Allochromatium vinosum DSM 180: one gene and its partner. The protein of the gene in region 2 interacts with the protein of the main gene of each other region in a pairwise test. Links are inferred from orthologs where the notes say so. Each region holds a gene or a part of one and is shown on either strand. Other genes may lie near its edges.

What was found.
Region 1: the proteins of ALVIN_RS10595 (region 2) and mrdA interact in binary tests that used the Escherichia coli proteins (3 or more experiments, as listed by UniProt). The link is inferred for Allochromatium vinosum DSM 180 from one-to-one orthologs.

Annotation. Positions count from the first base shown.
Region 1 is NC_013851.1:3,228,228-3,238,153, reverse strand. The notes cover bases 2,211-5,179. They hold mrdA (penicillin-binding protein 2), read right to left. Parts: upstream 4,648-5,179; coding sequence 2,773-4,647; downstream 2,211-2,772. Other genes in these bases: mreC (rod shape-determining protein MreC), read right to left, coding at 5,168-5,179; mreD (rod shape-determining protein MreD), read right to left, coding at 4,653-5,171; rodA (rod shape-determining protein RodA), read right to left, coding at 2,211-2,783. In the rest of the region: ALVIN_RS14280 (D-alanyl-D-alanine carboxypeptidase family protein), read right to left, coding at 1-966; more of rodA, read right to left, coding at 1,653-2,210; more of mreC, read right to left, coding at 5,180-6,040; ALVIN_RS14250 (rod shape-determining protein), read right to left, coding at 6,093-7,139; Asp-tRNA(Asn)/Glu-tRNA(Gln) amidotransferase subunit GatC, read left to right, coding at 7,385-7,672; Asp-tRNA(Asn)/Glu-tRNA(Gln) amidotransferase subunit GatA, read left to right, coding at 7,672-9,126; mgtE (magnesium transporter), read right to left, coding at 9,193-9,926. UniProt on the Escherichia coli protein: Catalyzes cross-linking of the peptidoglycan cell wall. Responsible for the determination of the rod shape of the cell. Is probably required for lateral peptidoglycan synthesis and maintenance of the correct diameter during lateral and centripetal growth.
Region 2 is NC_013851.1:2,427,958-2,437,982, forward strand. What follows is about bases 3,380-6,447. They hold ALVIN_RS10595 (penicillin-binding protein 1A), read right to left. Parts: upstream 6,116-6,447; coding sequence 3,644-6,115; downstream 3,380-3,643. Other genes in these bases: alaC (alanine transaminase), read right to left, coding at 3,380-3,573; folP (dihydropteroate synthase), read right to left, coding at 6,119-6,447. Outside these bases: ALVIN_RS10575 (4'-phosphopantetheinyl transferase family protein), read left to right, coding at 1-85; ALVIN_RS10580 (undecaprenyl-diphosphate phosphatase), read left to right, coding at 130-945; ALVIN_RS10585 (homoserine dehydrogenase), read right to left, coding at 947-2,263; more of alaC, read right to left, coding at 2,371-3,379; more of folP, read right to left, coding at 6,448-6,955; ALVIN_RS10605 (PilZ domain-containing protein), read left to right, coding at 7,113-7,490; ALVIN_RS10610 (glycogen synthase), read right to left, coding at 7,454-8,953; ALVIN_RS10615 (hypothetical protein), read right to left, coding at 8,973-9,854; ALVIN_RS10620 (glycoside hydrolase family 57), read right to left, coding at 9,851-10,025. UniProt on the Escherichia coli protein: Cell wall formation. Synthesis of cross-linked peptidoglycan from the lipid intermediates.

The DNA of each region.
Region 1 (9,926 bases), 800 kb from region 2 along the record:
TGCGCTGAGCTTGTCGTACTGGCCGCGCGGGATCGTGGCCACCACGTCGCGCTCCGGTCCCACGGGGAGGGTGTCCTGTTCGCCATACCAGACGCGCAGGTTCTCGATCGGCTGACCGACGGGGTAGAGCTTGTGGCTCTCGTAGGTGCGGAAACCATAGTTGAGCAGGGCCAGGCTGGCCTCGGCGCGTGCCCTGGGGCTGGGCGTGCCCATCACGACCGAGATCAGGCGCATGTCGTCGCGCTTGGCCGATCCGACCAGACAGTAACCGGCCGCCTTGGTGTAGCCGGTCTTGATGCCGTCGGCCGTGGGATCGCGCTTGAGTAGCGGGTTGCGATTGGCCTGGGTGATGCCGTTGTAGGTGAACTCCTGGTTGGAGTACCAGGCGTAGTACTCGGGAAACTCGCGGATCAGGGCCACGGCGACCCGCGCCATGTCACGCGCGGTCGTATAGAGCTCGGGGTCCGGCAGGCCATTGGGGTTGGTGAAATGGCTGTTGGTCATGCCGAGCCGCTTGGCATGGGCGTTCATGAGATTGGCGAAGGACTCGACGTTGCCCGAGACGTATTCGGCCAGGGCCACGCTGGCATCGTTGCCCGACTGGATGATCATGCCCTTGAGCAGATCCTCCAGACTGACATGCTTGCCGACCTCGATGAACATCTTGGAGCCGCCGGTGCGCCAGGCCTTCTCGCTGACCAACACCTGATCGGTGAGTTTGATGCGCTCGGAGGCCAGTTCGCGGAACACCGTGTAGGCCGTCATGATCTTGGTCAGACTCGCCGGCTCGAGCCGCTCGTCGGCGTTGAGTTCGGCCAGGGTCTTGCCCGTATGGAAGTCGACCAGCAGATAACCCTTGGCCTCCAGTTCGGGAGGAGCGGGCGTCGTCGTTTGCGCACCGACGGGCAGGCCGAGCGGGAGCAGCAGCAGAAACCACGGGAGCAGGCGCTTGATGGCTGATTTCATGGGTGATCCGAAAACTCGGGGGTGGCGAGAGAATTGTGGCGCATTTTACCCCTCAAATCGCAAAAATGGCACAGTGTTTCAGTTTTGTAGCGAAGCCGCCGCGCGGGTCGGGCGGCCAGTGTCGCTCTCGGCCTCGGAGTGGTCAGCCAGGAAGGGCAGGAAGCTCCAGAAACGGCGTCTGGGATCGATCGCCTGGACTTCCACTCGCGCCGTGCCCTGGCGCTTCATTCCGAGCTTGACGGCGGCCGTGTAGGAGAGATCGATGACGCGACCGTCGTGAAAGGGGCCGCGATCGTTGATCCGCACCACGACACGGCGACCGTTTTCGAGATTGGTGACGCGCGCATAGGTCGGCAGCGGTAGCGTCTTGTGCGCCGCGCTCATGGCATACATGTCGTAGGTCTCGCCCGAGCTGGTCCGGCGGCCATGAAAGGGCCGTCCATACCAGGAGGCCAGTCCGCGCTCGACATGGCCGCGCGCGGACTTCTGGGTGAAATAGCGCCGGCCGAAGACCACATAGGACTCGGGGTTGCCCGACTTGGCCAGCGGCTCGACCTTGGGCACGGCATCCGGGATGCGGGCGATGGCCTCATCGTCGAGTTCGCCGCGACTGGCGCAGCCGGCCAGTGAGAGCAGCAGGATGGCGATGAGGGGCGGTAAGAAGAGGGTGTCACGCATGATCCGGCTCATTTTCTGGCACGGTGGGTCTCGATCGACATCAGTATCCCGAAACCGGCCATGAGTGTCACCATCGAGGTGCCGCCATAGCTGACCAGGGGCAGGGGCACGCCGACCACCGGCAGCAGACCGCTCACCATGCCGGTGTTGACGAACAGATAGACGAAGAACACCAGCGTCAGGCCGCCGGCGAGCAGGCGCTCGTAGTTGTCCTGAGCGCGCGCGGCGATCATGAGTCCGCGTCCGATGATGAACAGGTAGAGCGCCATCAGCGCCAGGATGCCGGTGAAGCCGAATTCCTCGCCGATCACGGCGAAGATGAAGTCGGTGTGGCGCTCGGGCAGGAACTCCAGGTGCGACTGGGTGCCGTTGAGCCAGCCCTTGCCCGAGAGTCCGCCCGAGCCGATGGCGATCTGGGACTGGATGATGTGGTAGCCGCTTCCGAGCGGGTCGGACTGCGGATCGAGCAGGGTCATGACGCGCGCGCGCTGGTAGTCGTGCATGTGCATCCAGACCAGTGGCGCCACGGCGGCGGCGATGGCCGCCAGTCCGGTGATCATGCGCCAGCTCAGTCCGGCGATGAAGAGCACCATGACGCCTGCGCTCAGGACCAGCAGCGAGGTGCCCAGGTCCGGCTGCTTGGCGATCAGCCCGACCGGGATCAGGCTCAGAACCGCCGCCAGCAGCACGACCGACAGACGCGGCGGCAACGGGCGCAGCGACAATACCCAGGCCACGGTCATGGGCACGGCGAGCTTGAGCAGCTCCGAGGGCTGGAAGCGCACTACGCCGAAATCGAGCCAGCGTTGCGCGCCCTTGCCGATGTCGCCGATCAAAAGCACCGCCACCAGCATCAGTACACCCAACACATAGAGTCCCAGCGACCAGCGCTTGAACTGGCTGGGGTGCATCTGGGCGATGGCCAGCATGATGCCGAAGGCGATGCCCAGACGCAGGAGCTGGCGCTCGACCATCACCAGCTCGCGGTCACCGGCGCTGTAGAGCACTACCAGGCCGAAGCCGCAGAGCGCCAGCAGTCCGGTCATGAGCGGCGCATCGATATGCAGCCGGCGCAGCCAGCCGCTCTCGGGCGCATCGACCTCCCAGTTCGTCCGCGAGGACAGTGGATCAGTCGCCATCCGGCGTCTCCCCCGATTCGTCCGGTAGCGGCGTGCCGCCGAGATAGGCATCGATGACCCGGCGTGCGATCGGCGCGGCGGTCCCGCTACCCGAACCGCCGTTCTCCACCATCACCGCCACGGCGATGCGCGGATCCTCGACCGGCGCGAAGGCGACGAAGAGCGCGTGATCGCGCAGACGCTCCGAGATCTTGGACGCGTCGTAGCGCTCCTTCTGGCCGATGGTGAAGACCTGCGAGGTGCCGGTCTTGCCGGCGATCCGGTAGTCGTTGGAGTGGATGCGCTTGGCTGTTCCGCGCTGGCTCTCCACGACCTTGGCCATGTCCTCGATGGCGATGTCCCAATCGCCCGGATTGGTGATCTGGATCTGACGTGCAACCGTGGGGAAGACGGTCGCCACGTCGGCCCCCGGCACACGTCGCGCATAGGCCAGTCGCGGCTGGATGAAGTGCCCCTTGTTGGCCAGGGCGGCGGTGGCCGCCGCCAGTTGCATGGGCGTGGCCAGGAAATAGCCCTGACCGATGCCCATGATGAGCGTCTCGCCCGGATACCATGGCTGTTTGCGTACGCGCTCCTTCCATTCGCGCGACGGGAGGAGTCCGGGCAGCTCGCCCGAGACGTCGACGCCGGTTCGCGAACCGAAACCGAATTCCGAAAGGAAAGCGTGGAGTTTGTCGACTCCCATCTGGTTGGCCAGCCAGTAGAAATAGACATCGCAGGATTGCACGATGCCCAGCTCCAGATCGACCGTGCCATGTCCGCCGCGCCGCCAGCAGCGGAAGCGGTGCTTCTGGCCCGGCAGCGAGAAGTAACCCGGACAAAAGGTCGATTTGCGCGGCGTGACGAACCCCAGCGACAGACCGCCGAGCCCGATGAAAGGCTTGACCGTGGAGCCGGGCGGATACTGACCGCGAATGGCGCGGTTGTAGAGCGGTTTGTCGGGCGAGTGGAGCAGGGCGTCGTAATTGCTCTGGCTGATCCCCTCGACGAAGAGGTTGGGGTCGAAGCTCGGTGTGCTCACCAGGGCCAGCACGCCGCCGCTGCGCGGATCGATGGCCACGATCGAGCCGCGATTCTCGCCGAGCGCCTCGGTGGCCGCCTGTTGCAGCGCGATGTCGAGATAGAGATAGAGATCCTGACCCGGTGCCGGCGGCGTGCTCTCGAGCGTGCGCAGGATGCGTCCGCGCGCATTGACCTCGACCTGCTGATAGCCGACCTTGCCGTGCAGCACGTCCTCGTGGGCCAGTTCCACGCCGCCCTTGCCGATGAAGTTGGTGCCGGCATAGTTGCCCTTGTCGATGCGCGCCAGTTCCTTTTCGTTGATGCGTCCGACATAGCCGAGCACATGGGCCGTGAGTTCGCCCTTTGGATAGGTGCGGATCAGCTCGGCATGGACCTCGACACCTGGGAAACGATAGCCGTCGACGGCAAAGCGGGCTACTTCTTCGGACGTCAGGTTCAAGCGGATGGGGACCGGCTGAAAGCGCATGCGCTGGCGTTTGAGACGCTCGAAGCGCGACAGGTCGCCATCCTCGATCGGTATCAGCTTTTTGAGTTCGTCGATGGTGGCCTTCAGATCCCCGACCTTCTCGATCGTGATCACCAGCGAGAAAGACGGATGATTCTCGGCGAGCACCACGCCTTTGGCATCGAAGATCAGCCCGCGGTTGGGCGGTACCGGCTGGATCTTGACCCGGTTCTCGGTCGACAGGACCGTGAAATGCTCGTGAAGCTCCAGTTGCAGATGGAACAGACGCGCCAGGATCAGGCTCAGCCCAAGGACGACGAACACGCCCGCCACGATGGCGCGCGTCCTGACCAGACGCTGTTCGCGCTGGCGATCCTCCAGACTGCTTTCGAGCATATCGCTCAACCCAACCCCAGGCGGCGTTCGAAAGGCACCAGCAGCCAGGCCATGATCGGCCAGAAGGCCAGACCGACCAGCGCCGAGATCCAGTAGGTCAGGGCCGGCATCGGTTGCCCGGTCGCGCCGATGATCCAGAGGGTCAGCAGTCGCTCGGTCAACAGGATCAGCGCCACGAAGAAGGCCTGCTGCCACGGTGGAAAGATGCGGATGCGCGGGCGCAGCACCAGCGCCAGATAGGCCGTGACCGAGAGGGACAGCGCGTGCTGACCGAGCAGGGCGCCGGTGAGCACGTCGAGCATCAGGCCGACCACGAACCCCGTGAAGATGCCGACCCGGCGCGGTGTGGCAAAGCACCAGAAGAGGATGGCCAGCACGGTCCAGGGTGGGCGGTAGTCCCAGGGCCAGTCCGACAGCGGCAGGATGGTCAGGTACATCGCCAGCGTGAGTGAGAGCGCGATCGGCCAGAAGGGCTGACGGGGCTTGTAGGACGGTTTGCTCGCGCGCTTCTTGACGGTCTTCACTGCGGCATGTCCCTGGGCTGGAGGGCCTCGGCGGTCAGGGCCTGCAGGCGTGAGGTCTCGTTCAGATTCCAGACCAGCAGGACTTCGCGGCTGCGATCGAGCCGGGCCGTGGGCGCGGCCAGGACGGTGGTGAAGGGGTTGTCCGGATCCTGGCGCACGGTCTTGACCCGTGCTACCGGATAGCCGGCGGGAAAGCGTCCGTCCATTCCCGAGGTCACTAACAGATCATCGACCTGGATGTCGGCGTTCTTGGGGATATAGAGCAGTTCGAGATCCTGATTGGGACCGGTGCCGGCGGCGATGGTGCGCAGTCCGTTGCGATTGACCTCGACCGGTAGCGCATGATCCGAGTCGGTGATCAGCAGGACCACTGAAGAGAACGGATTGGTGCGGATGACCTGCCCCATCACCGCATTGGCGTCGAGCACGGGTTGACCGACGAAAACCCCGGCATTGGTGCCCTTGTTGAGCATGACCTGCTGACGATAGGGCGCGAGTTCGACGGCCATGATCTCGGCGATCAGCACCCGCTCGCCGACGTCGAGCGAGGAGCCGAGCAGGTCGCGCAGACGCGCGTTCTCGGCCTCCATCGAATCGAATTGCTGGAGTCGCGCCTTGAGCAGCAGGTTTTCGCGATGCAGTTCGGCGTTTTCGTCGCGCAGGACGTCCTGCCTGACGAAGCGTTCACGGGCCTCGCGAAAGAGTTGGCTGGGTCGGTCGGAGGCCAGTTGCAACGGATAGGTGACGAGTGAGAGCGCCGTGCGCAGCAGTTCCAGGTGGTGCTGATGATGATCGGCCACGAGCAACCCGAGCGCCATCAGCACGGCCAGGATGACGCGGACATTGGGTGATGGGCCAGGGTTGAACAGAGGTTTGATGACGGCAGTCCTCGGCGAGAGAGTCCGCGAACGCTCTTGGTTGTCATTCGGTCGCGAACAAGGCGCTCTCCTGCGTGTCGAGCATCTCCAGCACCATCCCGCCTCCGCGCGCGACGCAGGTCAGCGGATCCTCGGCCACGATCACCGGCAGTCCGGTCTCCTCTTCGATCAGCCGGTCGAAACCGCGCAGCAGCGAACCGCCGCCGGTCAGTACGATACCGCGCTCGGCGACATCGGCGCCCAGCTCGGGCGGCGTCTTCTCCAGGGCCATCTTGACCGCCTGCACCACCATCGACAGCGGCTCCTGAAGGGCTTCGAGGATCTCGTTGCTGTTGAGCGTGAAGCTGCGCGGCACGCCCTCGGCCAGACTGCGGCCCTTGACGTCGATCTCCAGCACCTCGTTGCCGGGGAAGGCCGAGCCGATGCTGTGTTTGATGCGCTCGGCGGTGGCCTCGCCGATCTGGGTGCCGTAGTTGCGGCGCACATAGTTGACGATGGCGTCATCGAAGGTATCGCCCCCGACCCGTACCGACTCGGCATAGACGATGCCGCTCAGCGAGATCACCGCCACCTCGGCCGTGCCGCCGCCGATGTCGATGACCATGCAGCCGCGCGGTTCGTGCACCGAAAGCCCGGCGCCGATGGCTGCCGAGATGGGCTCCTCGATCAGATAGACCTCGCGCGCGCCGGCGCCGGCGGCCGACTCCTTGATGGCACGGCGCTCGACCTGCGTCGAGCCGCAGGGCACGCAGATGAGCACGCGCGGACTGGGACGCAGGAAGCTGGTCTCATGCACCTTATGGATGAAGTACTGGAGCATCTTCTCGGTGACGGTGAAGTCGGCGATGACGCCGTCCTTCATCGGCCGGATCGCGGTGACGTTCTGAGGGGTACGACCGAGCATCTGCTTGGCCTCCTCGCCGACGGCCACCACCGTCTTGGTGCCGCCCTGGCGTTCGTGCCGGATGGCCACGACCGAGGGCTCGTTGAGCACGATGCCGCGGCCGCGCGCATAGATCAGGGTATTGGCGGTCCCCAGGTCGATCGACAGATCATTGGAGAACATTCCGCGAATGTTTCTGAAGAACATCGGTAAAGATACCTTCCGGGTGGTAAGGAACGCCATGGATGGGTGCGGCGTCGCAGAAGAGGAGTAGCCCGGGTCTCGGTTCCGATACGGGATCCCTGGATGATTGGGGCGCTAATCTAGCAATGCGGGCTTGGATCGGCAAGGCGCCCGCTGTGTCCGGTCTTCGGGAATGCCGGGCAGAGTCGCCCGCCCGGACGCCCTTTTGTGCTATTTTCGCCCATTTTACTGCCAACGGCTGCTGCAACATGTCACTGGATTCATCCGACATCGACAAGATCGCCCATCTGGCGCGGCTCGCCATCGCTCCCGAGCAGCGCGCGCGCTATGCCACGGACCTCACCAACATCCTCGATCTGGTCGCCCAGATGGATGCGGTCGACACCTCAGGCGTCGAGCCCATGGCCCATCCGCTGCACATGGCCCAGCGTCTGCGCCCGGACGTTCCCCGTGAGCCGAACCGGCGCGAACGCTTCCAGTCCATCGCCCCCCTGACCGAGGGCGGACTCTATCTGGTTCCGAAGGTCATCGACTGATGCAGAACAAATCGATCGCTCAAATGGCCGCGGATCTGCGGCTGCGTACCTATTCCAGCGTCGAGCTGACCCGGCATTATCTGGAGCGCATCGCGCGGCTCGATCCGGCGCTGAACTCCTTCATCACGGTGGCGGCCGAATCGGCGCTCGCGACGGCCGAGCGTGCCGACCAGACGCTCAGATCCGGCGAGGCCGGGCCGCTGACCGGCATCCCGATCGCGCACAAGGACATCTTCTGTACCCAAGGACTCAAGACCAGCTGCGGCTCGCGCATGCTCGACGGCTTCGTCGCGCCCTATGATGCGACCATCGTCGAGCGGCTGGCGGCGGCCGGTGCCGTGGTGTTGGGCAAGACCAACATGGACGAGTTCGCCATGGGGTCGAGTAACGAGACGAGCTGGTATGGCCCGGTCAGGAATCCCTGGGACGCGGCTCGCGTGCCGGGCGGTTCCTCGGGCGGCTCGGCGGCGGCGGTGGCCGCACGGCTGTGCGCGGCGGCGACCGCCAGCGACACCGGCGGATCGATCCGTCAGCCGGCGGCGCTGTGCGGCGTCACCGGCATCAAGCCGACCTATGGACGCTGCTCGCGCTGGGGCATGATCGCCTTCGCCTCCTCGCTCGATCAGGCCGGTGTCATGGCGCGCTCGGCGGCGGACGCGGCCTTCATCCTCGACGAAATGGCCGGCTTCGACGAGCGCGACTCGACCAGCGCCGACGTCCCGGTGCCGGACTATGTCGACGCGCTCGACGACGATCTGCACGGTTTGCGCATCGGGCTGCCGAAGGAATACTTCGGGGCCGGACTCGATGCGCGCATCGGCGATGCGGTCATGGCGGCGATCAAGGAGTACGAGGCGCTCGGCGCCGAGATCGTCGAGATCAGCCTGCCCAACAGCCCTCTATCGGTGCCGGTCTACTATGTGGTCGCGCCGGCAGAGTGCTCATCCAACCTGGCGCGCTTCGATGGGGTGCGTTACGGCCATCGCTGCGACAATCCGAAAGACCTGCAAGACCTCTATGAGCGCAGTCGCGCCGAGGGCTTCGGTCCCGAGGTCCAGCGCCGGATCATGATCGGCACCTATGTGCTCTCGGCCGGCTATTACGATGCCTACTATCTCAAGGCGCAGAAGATCCGCCAGTTGATCGCGGACGATTTCAAGCGCGCCTTCGAGCAGGTCGACGTCATCATGGGACCGACCAGCCCCACGACCGCCTTCCAGCTCGGCTCCAAGATGGACGATCCGGTGTCGATGTATCTCAACGACATCTACACCATCGCCACCAACCTCGCCGGATTGCCGGGGATGTCGATCCCGGTCGAACCCGTCGACGGTCTGCCGGTCGGGTTGCAGATCATCGGCAACTACTTCCAGGAAGCCCGTCTGCTCAACGTCGCCCACCGCTACCAGCACGCGACGCACTGGCATCAGGCCGCACCAGCCGGTTTCGAGTGAACGCCCGAACCGCCCGCTTCTCCCCTTGCGGGAGAGGGCGGGGCAGGGGAACAGCGCGATTCGTCCTCAGAGCAGAAACAGGGTCGCCAGCCCCAGAAAGGCCAGGAAGCCGACCACATCGGTCACAGTGGTCAGGATCACCCCGCCGGCCAGCGCCGGGTCGATGCCGAACCGTTCGAGCGCCAGCGGCAGCAGCGCCCCGGCCAGGGCGGCGGCCAGCAGATTGATACTGATCGCCGCGCCGATGACCAGCGCGATCTGCGGATCCCGGAACCAGACCCAGGCGATCAGCGCCACCACCAGCGCCCAGATGACGCTGTTGATGGCCGCCACCGCCAGCTCTTTCATCAGCAACCAGCGACTGTTGTTGGACGTGAGCTGACCGAGCGCCAGTCCGCGGATGGCGAGCGTGAGCGTCTGGGTGCCTGCGATACCGCCCATGCTGGCGACCACCGGCATCAATACCGCCAGCGCCACGATCTGCTGGATGGTGTCCTCGAAGCGTCCGATGACCCAGGCGGCCAGAAAGGCCGTGAGCAGATTGATCCCCAGCCAGAGCGCGCGGCGGCGCGCGCTCAGGATCACGGGTGCGAACATGTCCTCGGTCTCCGACAAGCCCGCCTGACCGAGGAACTGATGATCGGCCTCCTCGCGGATGACGTCCATGACGTCGTCGACCGTGATGCGTCCGAGCAGATTGCCCTCCTCGTCGACCACCGGCGCCGTCACCAGGTCGTGCTGCTCGAAGCGGGTGGCGACCTCGCGCGCGCTCCAGGTCGCCGGGATGGCCTGCACATCGA
Region 2 (10,025 bases):
CCCGGCCCCCGGCTATATCGCCGCCGTGGCGCGCGCCCGATTGCCGCCCGTCGAGACCTGGCGAATGCTGGAACTTTGCGACTGATCCGGCGCTATACTACGCGCCCTGTCTCCGAGAGCGCTGCGTCAGTGGAAACCATCCAAATCCTCGTCCTGGCCTTCGTCCAGGGCCTCACCGAATTCCTGCCGATCTCCAGCTCGGGCCATCTGGTGCTCACGCCGCTACTGTTCGGTTACGAGCTTCAGAGTCTGGCCTTCGATGTCGCCGTCCATCTGGGCACGCTCGCCGCCGTGATCGTCTACTTCAGGCGCGAGATCGCACGCATGCTGGTCGCGGTGCTGGATTCGCTGCGCACGCGACGCTTCGACGACCCGGACGCGCGGCTCGGCTGGATGATCGTGCTGGCCACGCTGCCGGTGGTGGTGCTGGGACTGCCGCTGAAGTCGGTGCTGGAATGGCTGCGCGAAGACGATCAGCTCATCGCCCTGGTGATCGCGGGCACGACCATCGGTTTCGGTCTGCTGCTGTGGTGGGCCGACTGGCGCGGACGGCGCGAGCGCGACGAATACGGACTCGGCTGGGGCGATGCGCTCGTCATCGGTCTGCTGCAAGCCGTCGCCATCATCCCCGGCACCTCGCGCTCGGGCATCACCATCACGGCCGGCCTTCTGCTCGGACTCACGCGCCAGGCCGCCTCGCGCTTCTCGTTCCTGCTCGCCATCCCGACCATTCTCATGGCCGGCGGGCTGGAGACGCTGGAGCTGGTTCAGACCGCCGAGCCGGTCGACTGGAGCGGACTGGTGCTCGGTGCCATGGTGTCCTATCTGGTCGCCTATCTCACCATCCGCTTCTTCCTGAGCTTCATCGAGCGCATCAGCATGTTGCCTTTCGCGCTCTATCGCTTCCTGCTCGGCGGGGTCATCCTGGGGCTGCTGTATCTCTGATTCAGCCTGACAGTGATTCCATACGGATGCGCACCACTGCCCCCTGCACCGAATCCAGCGCCTCGATACGGGCGATGGCGGTGTTCATCCGGCCCTCGATCACCCGATGGGTGAGCATGACCAGCGTCACCTGAGTCTCGCCGGTAGCGGGGGCTTTCTGCTTGATGGCCTCGATGCTGATGCCCTCCTCGCCCAGGATGCTGGCGATGCGCGCCATGACACCGGGTCGGTCGAGCGCCGTGAGCCGCAGATAGTAGGAGGTCTCGATCGACTCCATCGCCAGCACCGGCGTGTCGGCCAGCTCGTCGGGCTGGAAGGCCAGATGCGGCACCCGGTTGTTGGGATCGGTGGTCAGGGCGCGCGTCACGTCGACCAGATCTGCGACCACCGCCGAGGCGGTCGGCAGCGCACCGGCTCCAGCCCCGTAGTAGAGCGTCGGACCGACCGCATCGCCCTTGACCAGCACCCCGTTCATGACCCCATCGACATTGGCCAGCAGCCGCCGCTCGGGGATCAGGGTCGGATGCACACGCAGCTCGATCCCGCCGGGCGAACGGCGCGCGATGCCCAGATGCTTGATGCGATAGCCGAGTTCAGCGGCATTGGCCACGTCCTGGGCGTCGATGCGCGAGATGCCCTCGGTGAAGCAGCGCTCGAATTGCAGCGGGATACCAAAAGCGAGCGAGCCGAGGATGGTGAGCTTGTGCGCCGCGTCGATGCCCTCGACGTCGAAAGTCGGATCGGCCTCGGCATAGCCGAGCGCCTGAGCCTCGGCGAGCACGTCGGCAAACGCCCGCCCCTTGTCGCGCATCTCGCTGAGGATGAAGTTGCCGGTGCCGTTGATGATGCCGGCGATCCATTCGATGTGGTTGGCGGCCAAGCCTTCGCGCAGCGCCTTGATGATGGGGATGCCGCCCGCGACCGCCGCCTCGAAGCCGACCATGACGCCCTTCTCACGCGCGGCGGCGAAGATCTCGTTGCCGTGCTTGGCGATCAGGGCCTTGTTGGCGGTGACGACGTGTTTGCCGTTCTCGATGGCCCGCATCACCAGCTCCAGCGCCGGCGAGTAGCCGCCGATCAGCTCGACGACGATCTGGATGTCCGGATCCTCGACCAGATCGAAGGCGTCGTCGCCGATGTGACCGATCTGGTCCAGGCCCTCGATCAGCTCGGGGCGATACTCGCGCGCGGCCGCGCGGGCGATCTCGATGCCGCGACCGGCGCGGCGGGCGATCTCGCGCGCATTGCGCGTCAGCACCGTCGCCGTGCCGCCGCCGACGGTTCCCAAGCCCAGTAGACCGATCTTCACCGGTTCCATGCAGTTACCTCAAAGCTGTGTCTAGTCCAGGATGTCCGCGCGTTCCCAGGCTCCAGCATGGGAACGCCGGCCGACCGCTCCAGCGGTCTGCGGCTGGCCAGAAAAAATCAGGCGCCCGCGCGCGCGTCGCGCCGGAACATCTCCTTGATGCCGCGGATGGCCTGGCGCGTGCGGTGTTCGTTCTCGATCAGGCCGAAGCGCACATGGGTGTCGCCGTATTCGCCGAAGCCGATGCCTGGAGCCACCGCGACCTTGGCATCACGCAAGAGCTTCTTGGAGAACTCCAGCGATCCCATCGCCCGATAGGGCTCGGGGATCGGCGCCCAGACGAACATGGTCGCCTTCGGCGGCTCGACCGGCCAGCCGGCGGCGTTCAGACCCGCGCACAGCACGTCGCGCCGGCTCTGGTACATGTCGCTGATCTCGCGCACGCACTCCTGCGGCCCCTCCAGCGCGGCGATGGCCGCGACCTGGATCGGGGTGAAGGTGCCATAGTCGAGATAGGACTTGATACGCGCCAGCGCCGAGACCAGGGTCTTGTTGCCGCACATGAAGCCGACGCGCCAGCCGGGCATGTTGTAGCTCTTCGAGAGGGTGAAGAACTCGACGGCGATGTCCTTGGCCTCCGGGATCTGGAGGATCGAGGGCGGCTTGTAGCCGTCGAAGGCGATGTCGACATAGGCCAGATCGTGCACGACCCAGATCCCATGCTCCCGGGCGATGTCGATGACCTTCTGGAAGAAGTCCAGTTCGACGCACTGCGTGGTCGGATTGCCGGGGAAGTTGAGCACCAGCATCTTGGGCTTGGGCCAGGAATCCTGGATCGCCTTCTGCAGCTCATCGAAGAAATCCACGTCCGGCGTCAGCCGCACATGACGCACGTCGGCCCCGGCGATGATGAAGCCGTAGGGATGGATCGGATAAGCCGGATTGGGCACCAGCACGGTGTCGCCCGCGCCCATGGTGGCGAGCGCCAGATGGGCCAGACCCTCCTTGGAACCGATGGTCAGGATGGCCTCGCTCTCCGGGTCGAGATGCACGTCGAAGCGATCGCGATACCAGTTGCAGACGGCGCGGCGCAGACGCGGGATGCCGCGCGACATCGAATAGCGATGCGTGTCGGGACGCTGCGCGGACTCGACGAGCTTGTCGACGATGTGCTGGGGCGTGCCCTGGTCCGGGTTGCCCATGCCGAAGTCGATGATGTCCTCGCCCCGGGCTCGCGCCTCGGCCTTCAACTCATTGACGATGTTGAAGACATAGGGCGGCAACCGCTTGATGCGGTGAAAGTCTGACTCGGGGGCGACCACGGCGGAACCTCATGGAGTGATGTGGGTGAAAGCCGTCAAGTCTACCGCCGCGCTCGGGATAAATCATCACTCAGAAGAGATCATCCATGACGCGCGGCGCCGGGGGCCGGCCCGAACCCCGGTCGGTGCGCTCGCCAGCCGTGGCCGGGCCGGCGACCCTGATCGGTTCGGGACCGAGCAGGGCGTCGCGATACTCCTCCTGAACCAGTTCCACGACACCGCTCTTGGCCTTGGTCTCGACCCCGCGATCCGGGTCGACCCGAACTTCGACGAGTCCGGACGGCGGGTCCAGGGTGGCGACGGGGCGCCCGTCGAGCGCCTGTTCCATGAAGTCGACCCACATCCCGAGCGCCGCCTTGCCGCCCTCCTCGCCCCGGCCGAGTTTGCCGAAATCGTCGAAGCCCATCCAGGCGATGGTCACGAACTCGGCCTGATAGCCGGCGAACCAGGAGTCGCGGATGTCGTTGGTGGTGCCGGTCTTGCCGACGATGTCGGGGCGCTCGAGCTTCTTGGCGCGGGTGCCGGTGCCGCGCTCGATGACCTCGCGCAGGAGCGAGGTCATCTGGTAGGCGGTGCGCGGATCGATCACGCGCTCGGCCAGCCCCTGTCCCTGAGCGGCCAGTCCGCGCGTGGTGGCGGACGTGCCGCCGGTCTTGTACCAGCAATCCGGGCAGGCGCGCGCCGGACGGGCCTCGAAGACGATCTGACCGTCACCGTCCTCGATGCGCTGGATGAAATAGGGTGTGACGTGATAACCGCCATTGGCGAAGACCGCATAGCCCTCGGCGAGCTTGACCGGCGCGAGTTCGCCGGTGCCGAGCACCATGGACAGTCCGAGCGGCAGGGCCTGGGTATCGAAGCCGAAGCGACGGATGTAGGTCTGCGCCTCCTCCAGCCCGACGCTCTGCAACAGATTGATGCTCGCCAGATTGCGTGAGAGCGCCAGCGCCTTGCGCATCGAAATGGGACCGAGTTCCCGGTGGTCGGCGTTCTTGGGATTCCAGCGCTGATTGCCCGTGAGTTTGACGGCCTGATCACGCAGCAGGCTGACCGGTGTCCAGCCGCGTTCGAGCGCAGTGGCATAGACGAAGGGCTTGAAGCTGGAGCCGGGCTGGCGGCGCATGTCGACGGCGCGGTTGAACTTGGAGTCGCTGAAGGCATAGCCGCCGACCAGCGCCCGGACCGCGCCGTCATGCGGATCGAGGCTGACCAGGGCGCCGGAGACGGCCGGGATCGGCGTCAACACCCAGTCGCCTTTGGATGAGCGTCTGAGCCGCACCAGATCGCCGACCGCGACCGCATGTGGGCCACGGCGTCGCTCGCCCTGCCAGCGTGCCAGGTTGCGCTGGGTGCGCGCCCAACTGAGCGCCTTGCGCGACAGCTCGACCTGCTCACCGCCGCCGATGTAGATCTCGGCACCGACCGACGAGACGCGGGTCACGAGTCCTGGAACCAGATCGGGGACGCGCGTGACCTCGTCCAGATAGGCGTCGAGTTCGACCTCGCTCAGTCCGGCAAGGTCAAGGGTCGCCTCCGGGCCGCGATAGCCGTGACGGCGGTCGTACTGACGCAGCGCGCGGCGCACGGCCTCCTGCGCGGCGACCTGCAAACGCGGTTCGAGCGTGGTGGTGACACGATAGCCGCGATTGATGGCCTCCTCGCCGTAGAAGCGCACGATCTCGGCGCGGACCATCTCGGCGATATAGCCGGCCTCCAGGTCCGGGCCGGGCCGATGGGCCTGGGCCGTGTCGGGCGTGGCGATGGCGGCGGCGTGCTGTCCGGCGTCGATGTAGCCGAGTTCGAGCATGCGTCCAAGGATGTAGTCGCGCCGCTCCAGGGCACGCTCGGGATTGGTGACGGGATTGTTGGTCGAGGGTGCCTTGGGGATGCCGGCGAGCATGGCCGCCTCGGCGATCGTGAGCCGGTCGAGCGGCTTGTCGTAGTAGAAGGCCGCCGCTGCCGAGACGCCGTAGGCGCGATGCCCGAAGAAGATCTGATTCAGATAGAGCTCCAGGATCTCTTCCTTGGTCAGGGTCTGCTCGACGTGCAGGGTCAGCAGTACTTCGGCGAGCTTGCGCTGGAAGGTCTTCTCGGGCGAGAGGAAGACGTTGCGCGTGAGCTGCATGCTGATGGTGCTGCCGCCCTGGGCCTTCTCGCCGGTGCTCAGGTAGCTCAGGACGGCGCGCCCGAGACCCTGGGTGTCGATGCCGCGATGTTCGAAGAAGCGGCTGTCCTCGGTGGCGAGGAAGGCGTCGATGACCAGCGGCGGGATCTGGCGGATCGACACCGGACGCCGGCGCTCGATGCCGAACTCACCGATGAGGCGTCCATCGGTGCTGTAGACACGCAGCGGCTCCTGGAGCTGGACGTCACGCAGGGTCTGGACGTCCGGCAGCTCGGGCAGGGTGACGGCGACGAAGATGCCCGCCCCCACCAGTCCCAGGGTCAGTATCTGCAAGGGGGCGCCGAGTCCTGAGCCGACGAGCTGCAAGAACCAGTGGCTCGCCGAACGCGACTGAACGCCGTTGTTGGTCTTGTTCAAGGTTCACTCACCTGTCGAGCGGCATGCGATGGCCCAGGCGACGTCGGCGGCCTGCCGGTTGGCGGCCACATCGTGCACGCGAAAGGTGTCCACGCCCTGCATGACAGCCAGCGCCGTGGTGGCACAGGTGGCTGCCACCCGCTCGTCCGGCGCCACATCGCCACAGAGCGCGCCGAGGAAGCGCTTGCGGCTCGTCCCGAGCAGGACCGGAAAACCCAGCTCGACCAGGCGGCCCAATCCGGCCAGCAGTTTCAGATTGTGCTCCTGATCCTTGCCGAAGCCGATGCCCGGATCGAGCAGGATATCGCACTCGCGCACACCGGCGGCGAGGGCGGCCTCGGCGCGTGCGGCCAGATGATCGCGGACCTCGACGACCACGTCCCGGTATTCGGGCGCACGCTGCATGGTCCGGGGCGTGCCGCGACGGTGCATGAGCACGATGGGCGCCTGGAGTTCAGCGGCCAGGGGCAGCATGTCGGGGTCGTCGAGTCCGGCCGAGGTGTCGTTGATCCAGTCGGCGCCGGCGGCGAGCGCAGCGCGTGCCACACTCGCCCAAGTGGTATCGATGCTCAGCGGAATCCTGGCGGGGATACAGTCGCGCAGCTGACGGATCACGTCCAGGATGCGCCGTTCCTGCTCCTCGGGCGGCACCGGAGCCGAACCGGGGCGGGTCGATTCACCGCCGATGTCGAGGATGTCGGCGCCCTCCTCCAGCATCCTGAGCGCGCGCGCGACGGCAGCTTCGCGCTCCAGGTATCGGCCGCCGTCGGAAAAGCTGTCCGGCGTGATGTTGAGGATACCCATGAGGCGTGGCGGACGTGGTGATTGAGAGCTGGACATGATGTGTGGCGGAGGCGATGACTGGAGACGGGTTCGGTCTTCGAACGGCACGATGGATCTATACTAAAGTATATCGATTGAGGTGGAGGAGGCGTTTGTCGTGCCTGGTGATGGCCAGAGCACAGTGTTCTTTATTCGAGCAATGAGGGCCGAGATCATGATCCCAGACAAGACGGTCGATGAGCGGCGGTGTCACCGGCGGGTGAACTGGACGGGACAGGCCCGGATCTTTCCACTCAGTCTGGAGGCGCTCAGCGCCGTGCCTGGCATCCAGGAAGTGACCTCGCGCGACATCAGCGAGGGCGGCATGCAGGTGCGCAGCGCTCAGATGGTGCCGATCCACTCGCGGTTGCTGGTGGAACTGGAGTCGAGCGAGACCTCCGCCTGGATCCAGGCCGTCGGCTCGGTGGCCTGGATCTCGCTGTCGACGAGCGACGAACCCTGGCGTCTGGGGATCGAATTCTCGGACGTCGGCGATCTGGCACTGGCAGGTATCCGTCATCTCCTGGACGAGGCCGATGCGCGTGAGCACTGAGCCTGCCGCGCGTAGGCGTAGAGATCGCGATACTCCCGCGCCGGCCGGCGCCAGGAATAGTCACCCTGCATCCCATTGAGGCGCAACCGGCTGAAATAGTCGGGGTGGTCGCGCCAGAGTGCGATGGCCCGATCCATGGCCCCCTCCAGCGCTTCGGTGGTCGGTTCGTCGAAGAGATACCCATTGCGCGACTCGAAGGGGGCGCTGGAATAGTTGGCGTCCTGGATGGTGTCGGTCAATCCGCCGACCCGGCGCGCGATCGGCACGGTGCCATAGCGCATGGCGATCAACTGGGTCAGACCGCAGGGCTCGTAGAGACTGGGGATGAGGACCAGATCGGCCCCGGCATAGATCAGGTGGGCCAGCGACTCGTCGTAGCCGAGTTCGAGACGGGCGTGCGGGCTGGCCTCCAGCCGCGATTTGAGCTGTGCGAAGCGCTCGGCGATGGCCGGTTCGATCGCGCTGCCCAGGAGCGCGATCTGAGCGCCGGACGCCAGTCCATACTGGAGACCGTGCGCGATCAGATCCACACCCTTCTGCCGATCCAGACGGCTGACGACGGCGATGATCGGTCGGTCGCTCGCCTCCTCCAGACCGAGACGCGCACGCAGCGCCTGGCGGTCGAGCGCCTTGCGCGGCAGGGTCTCGGGTCCGAAATTGACCGGGATGAGCGGATCGGTCAGCGGATTCCAGACCGTCTCGTCGATGCCGTTGAGGATGCCGCCGAACTTGTAGTCATGACGCTGGAACCAGGCTTGCAGCCCCATCCCCTGCTCGGTGTTCTGGATCTCCCAGGCGTAGCGCGGCGAGACGGTGTTGACGACATCGGCCGCCGCGATGCCGCCCTTCATGAGATTGGCACGGCGCGGATCGCCGGGGTCGGCCAGCCGCTCGGGTGTGAGCAGGCGCGCCGGGTCCAGCCCGACAGCCGTCAGCAGATCGGCCTCGACCCAACCCTGATAGCCGACATTGTGCAGGCTGTAGCAGACCGGAATCCGCTCGTCTGCGGCCTGGCGCTCGGCGAGCAGCACCGGAATCAGGCCGGTCTGCCAGTCGTTGCAGTGCAGCACGTCCGGACGCGACTCGGAGCGCGAGACATAGTCCGCGACGGCGCGCGAGAAGAAGGCGAAGCGCTCGGCGTCGTCCGGCTCCCCATAGAGGCGACCGCGCTCGAAGAAGCGCTGTGCCGAACGCGGGGCGATCAGGCGGCATTCATAGCCATCCAGGCTCAGACCGAGAATCCGGCAGTCGATCGGCACGCCCCGGAAGGGAACCTGGAACTCAATGCCGAGCGGGCGCGGTTGATCCGAGGACGCGAGCCGCAGACTGTCGTAGGCCGGCAGGATGACCTCCACGCGCTCGCCGCAGCGGGCCAGCTCGCGCGCCAGACCCTGAACGAAATCCCCGAGACCGCCGGCCTTGGCGATGGGTGCGCACTCGGCGCTGACCATGGCGATATGCATCGTTTCGATCCGGCTGGAGTCAGGAGGACGATTCGCGTGGATCGACCGACTCGGGCGGCGGATGCCGCTCCAGGGCGCGCCGGATGAGCTCGGGATCCTCGACTTTGACGTTGAGCTGAAAGCGCCCGCCCGGACCCACGCGATATCGTTGCCCGAAGAGATCGATCTCGGTGTTGGGCGCACTCCAGCCGTGGATACGGAGTTCGGCCTCGATGACCACGCGGGTCGTCGCGGGGGCCGGGTCGGCGTAGTTCAGTACCGGGATCGCGGTCGGGACGCGAACGCCGGCGGCGTCCGGCCGGCCGACCAGGGTGGGCGGCGTTTCGGACCTCTCGGCGGTTCCGGCTGTCGCGGCATCGGTGGGCCAGACTGGACTCGCCGACGGTTCCGAGTCGATCGTCTGGCTCGGCGCCTCCGGACGATCCCACGAATCCGGATGGTTCCAGGAATCCGGATGACGCAGTGACTCCAGACCCAGTCCGCGCGCCGACTGGAGCCGGTTGGAGCGTGCCAGCAGCAGCCAGCCGCCCCCGGAGTTCATCAGCCCCAGCTCGGCCTCGAACAGACCGAAGTCGTCGCCGATCCGGAAGGCGACCTCCCCGCTCCCGCTCAGTCCGGACAGACGCAGACGCCGCTCGTGAACCGGCTCGGAGCCGCCCCCGGCGCGCAGACGCCCGAGCCGCAGTACGGCCTCCGGAGCGCCATCCGCGCTCGGAAAGCGCGCCCCCTGCCCCACGACCTCGTCGGCACTCAGCCGCCAGTGCACCCGGACCTCGCCGGCCGTGCCTGGATAGAGCGCCAGCGCGCGCGCCGCGCCGCCGAGCGGGAAGACTGGAACGAGCGGCGCCTCAGGCGGCATCAGATCGGGCGTGACACTCGGCATCGGATCAGTGCTGTTCAAACCGGGTCGACTGGTGGCTGGGCGTTCAGGATGGCCGCGGCCTCATCGAGCGCGGCGGCGGCGGGTCGGGTGCGGGCCTGGAGGTGCGGCAGCCAGGCCTCGCCCCAATACAGAAAGCAGCTCGTCTCGGCTTCGAGGATCTGATGGCGCGCGCGGGCCAGCGCCTCGCCC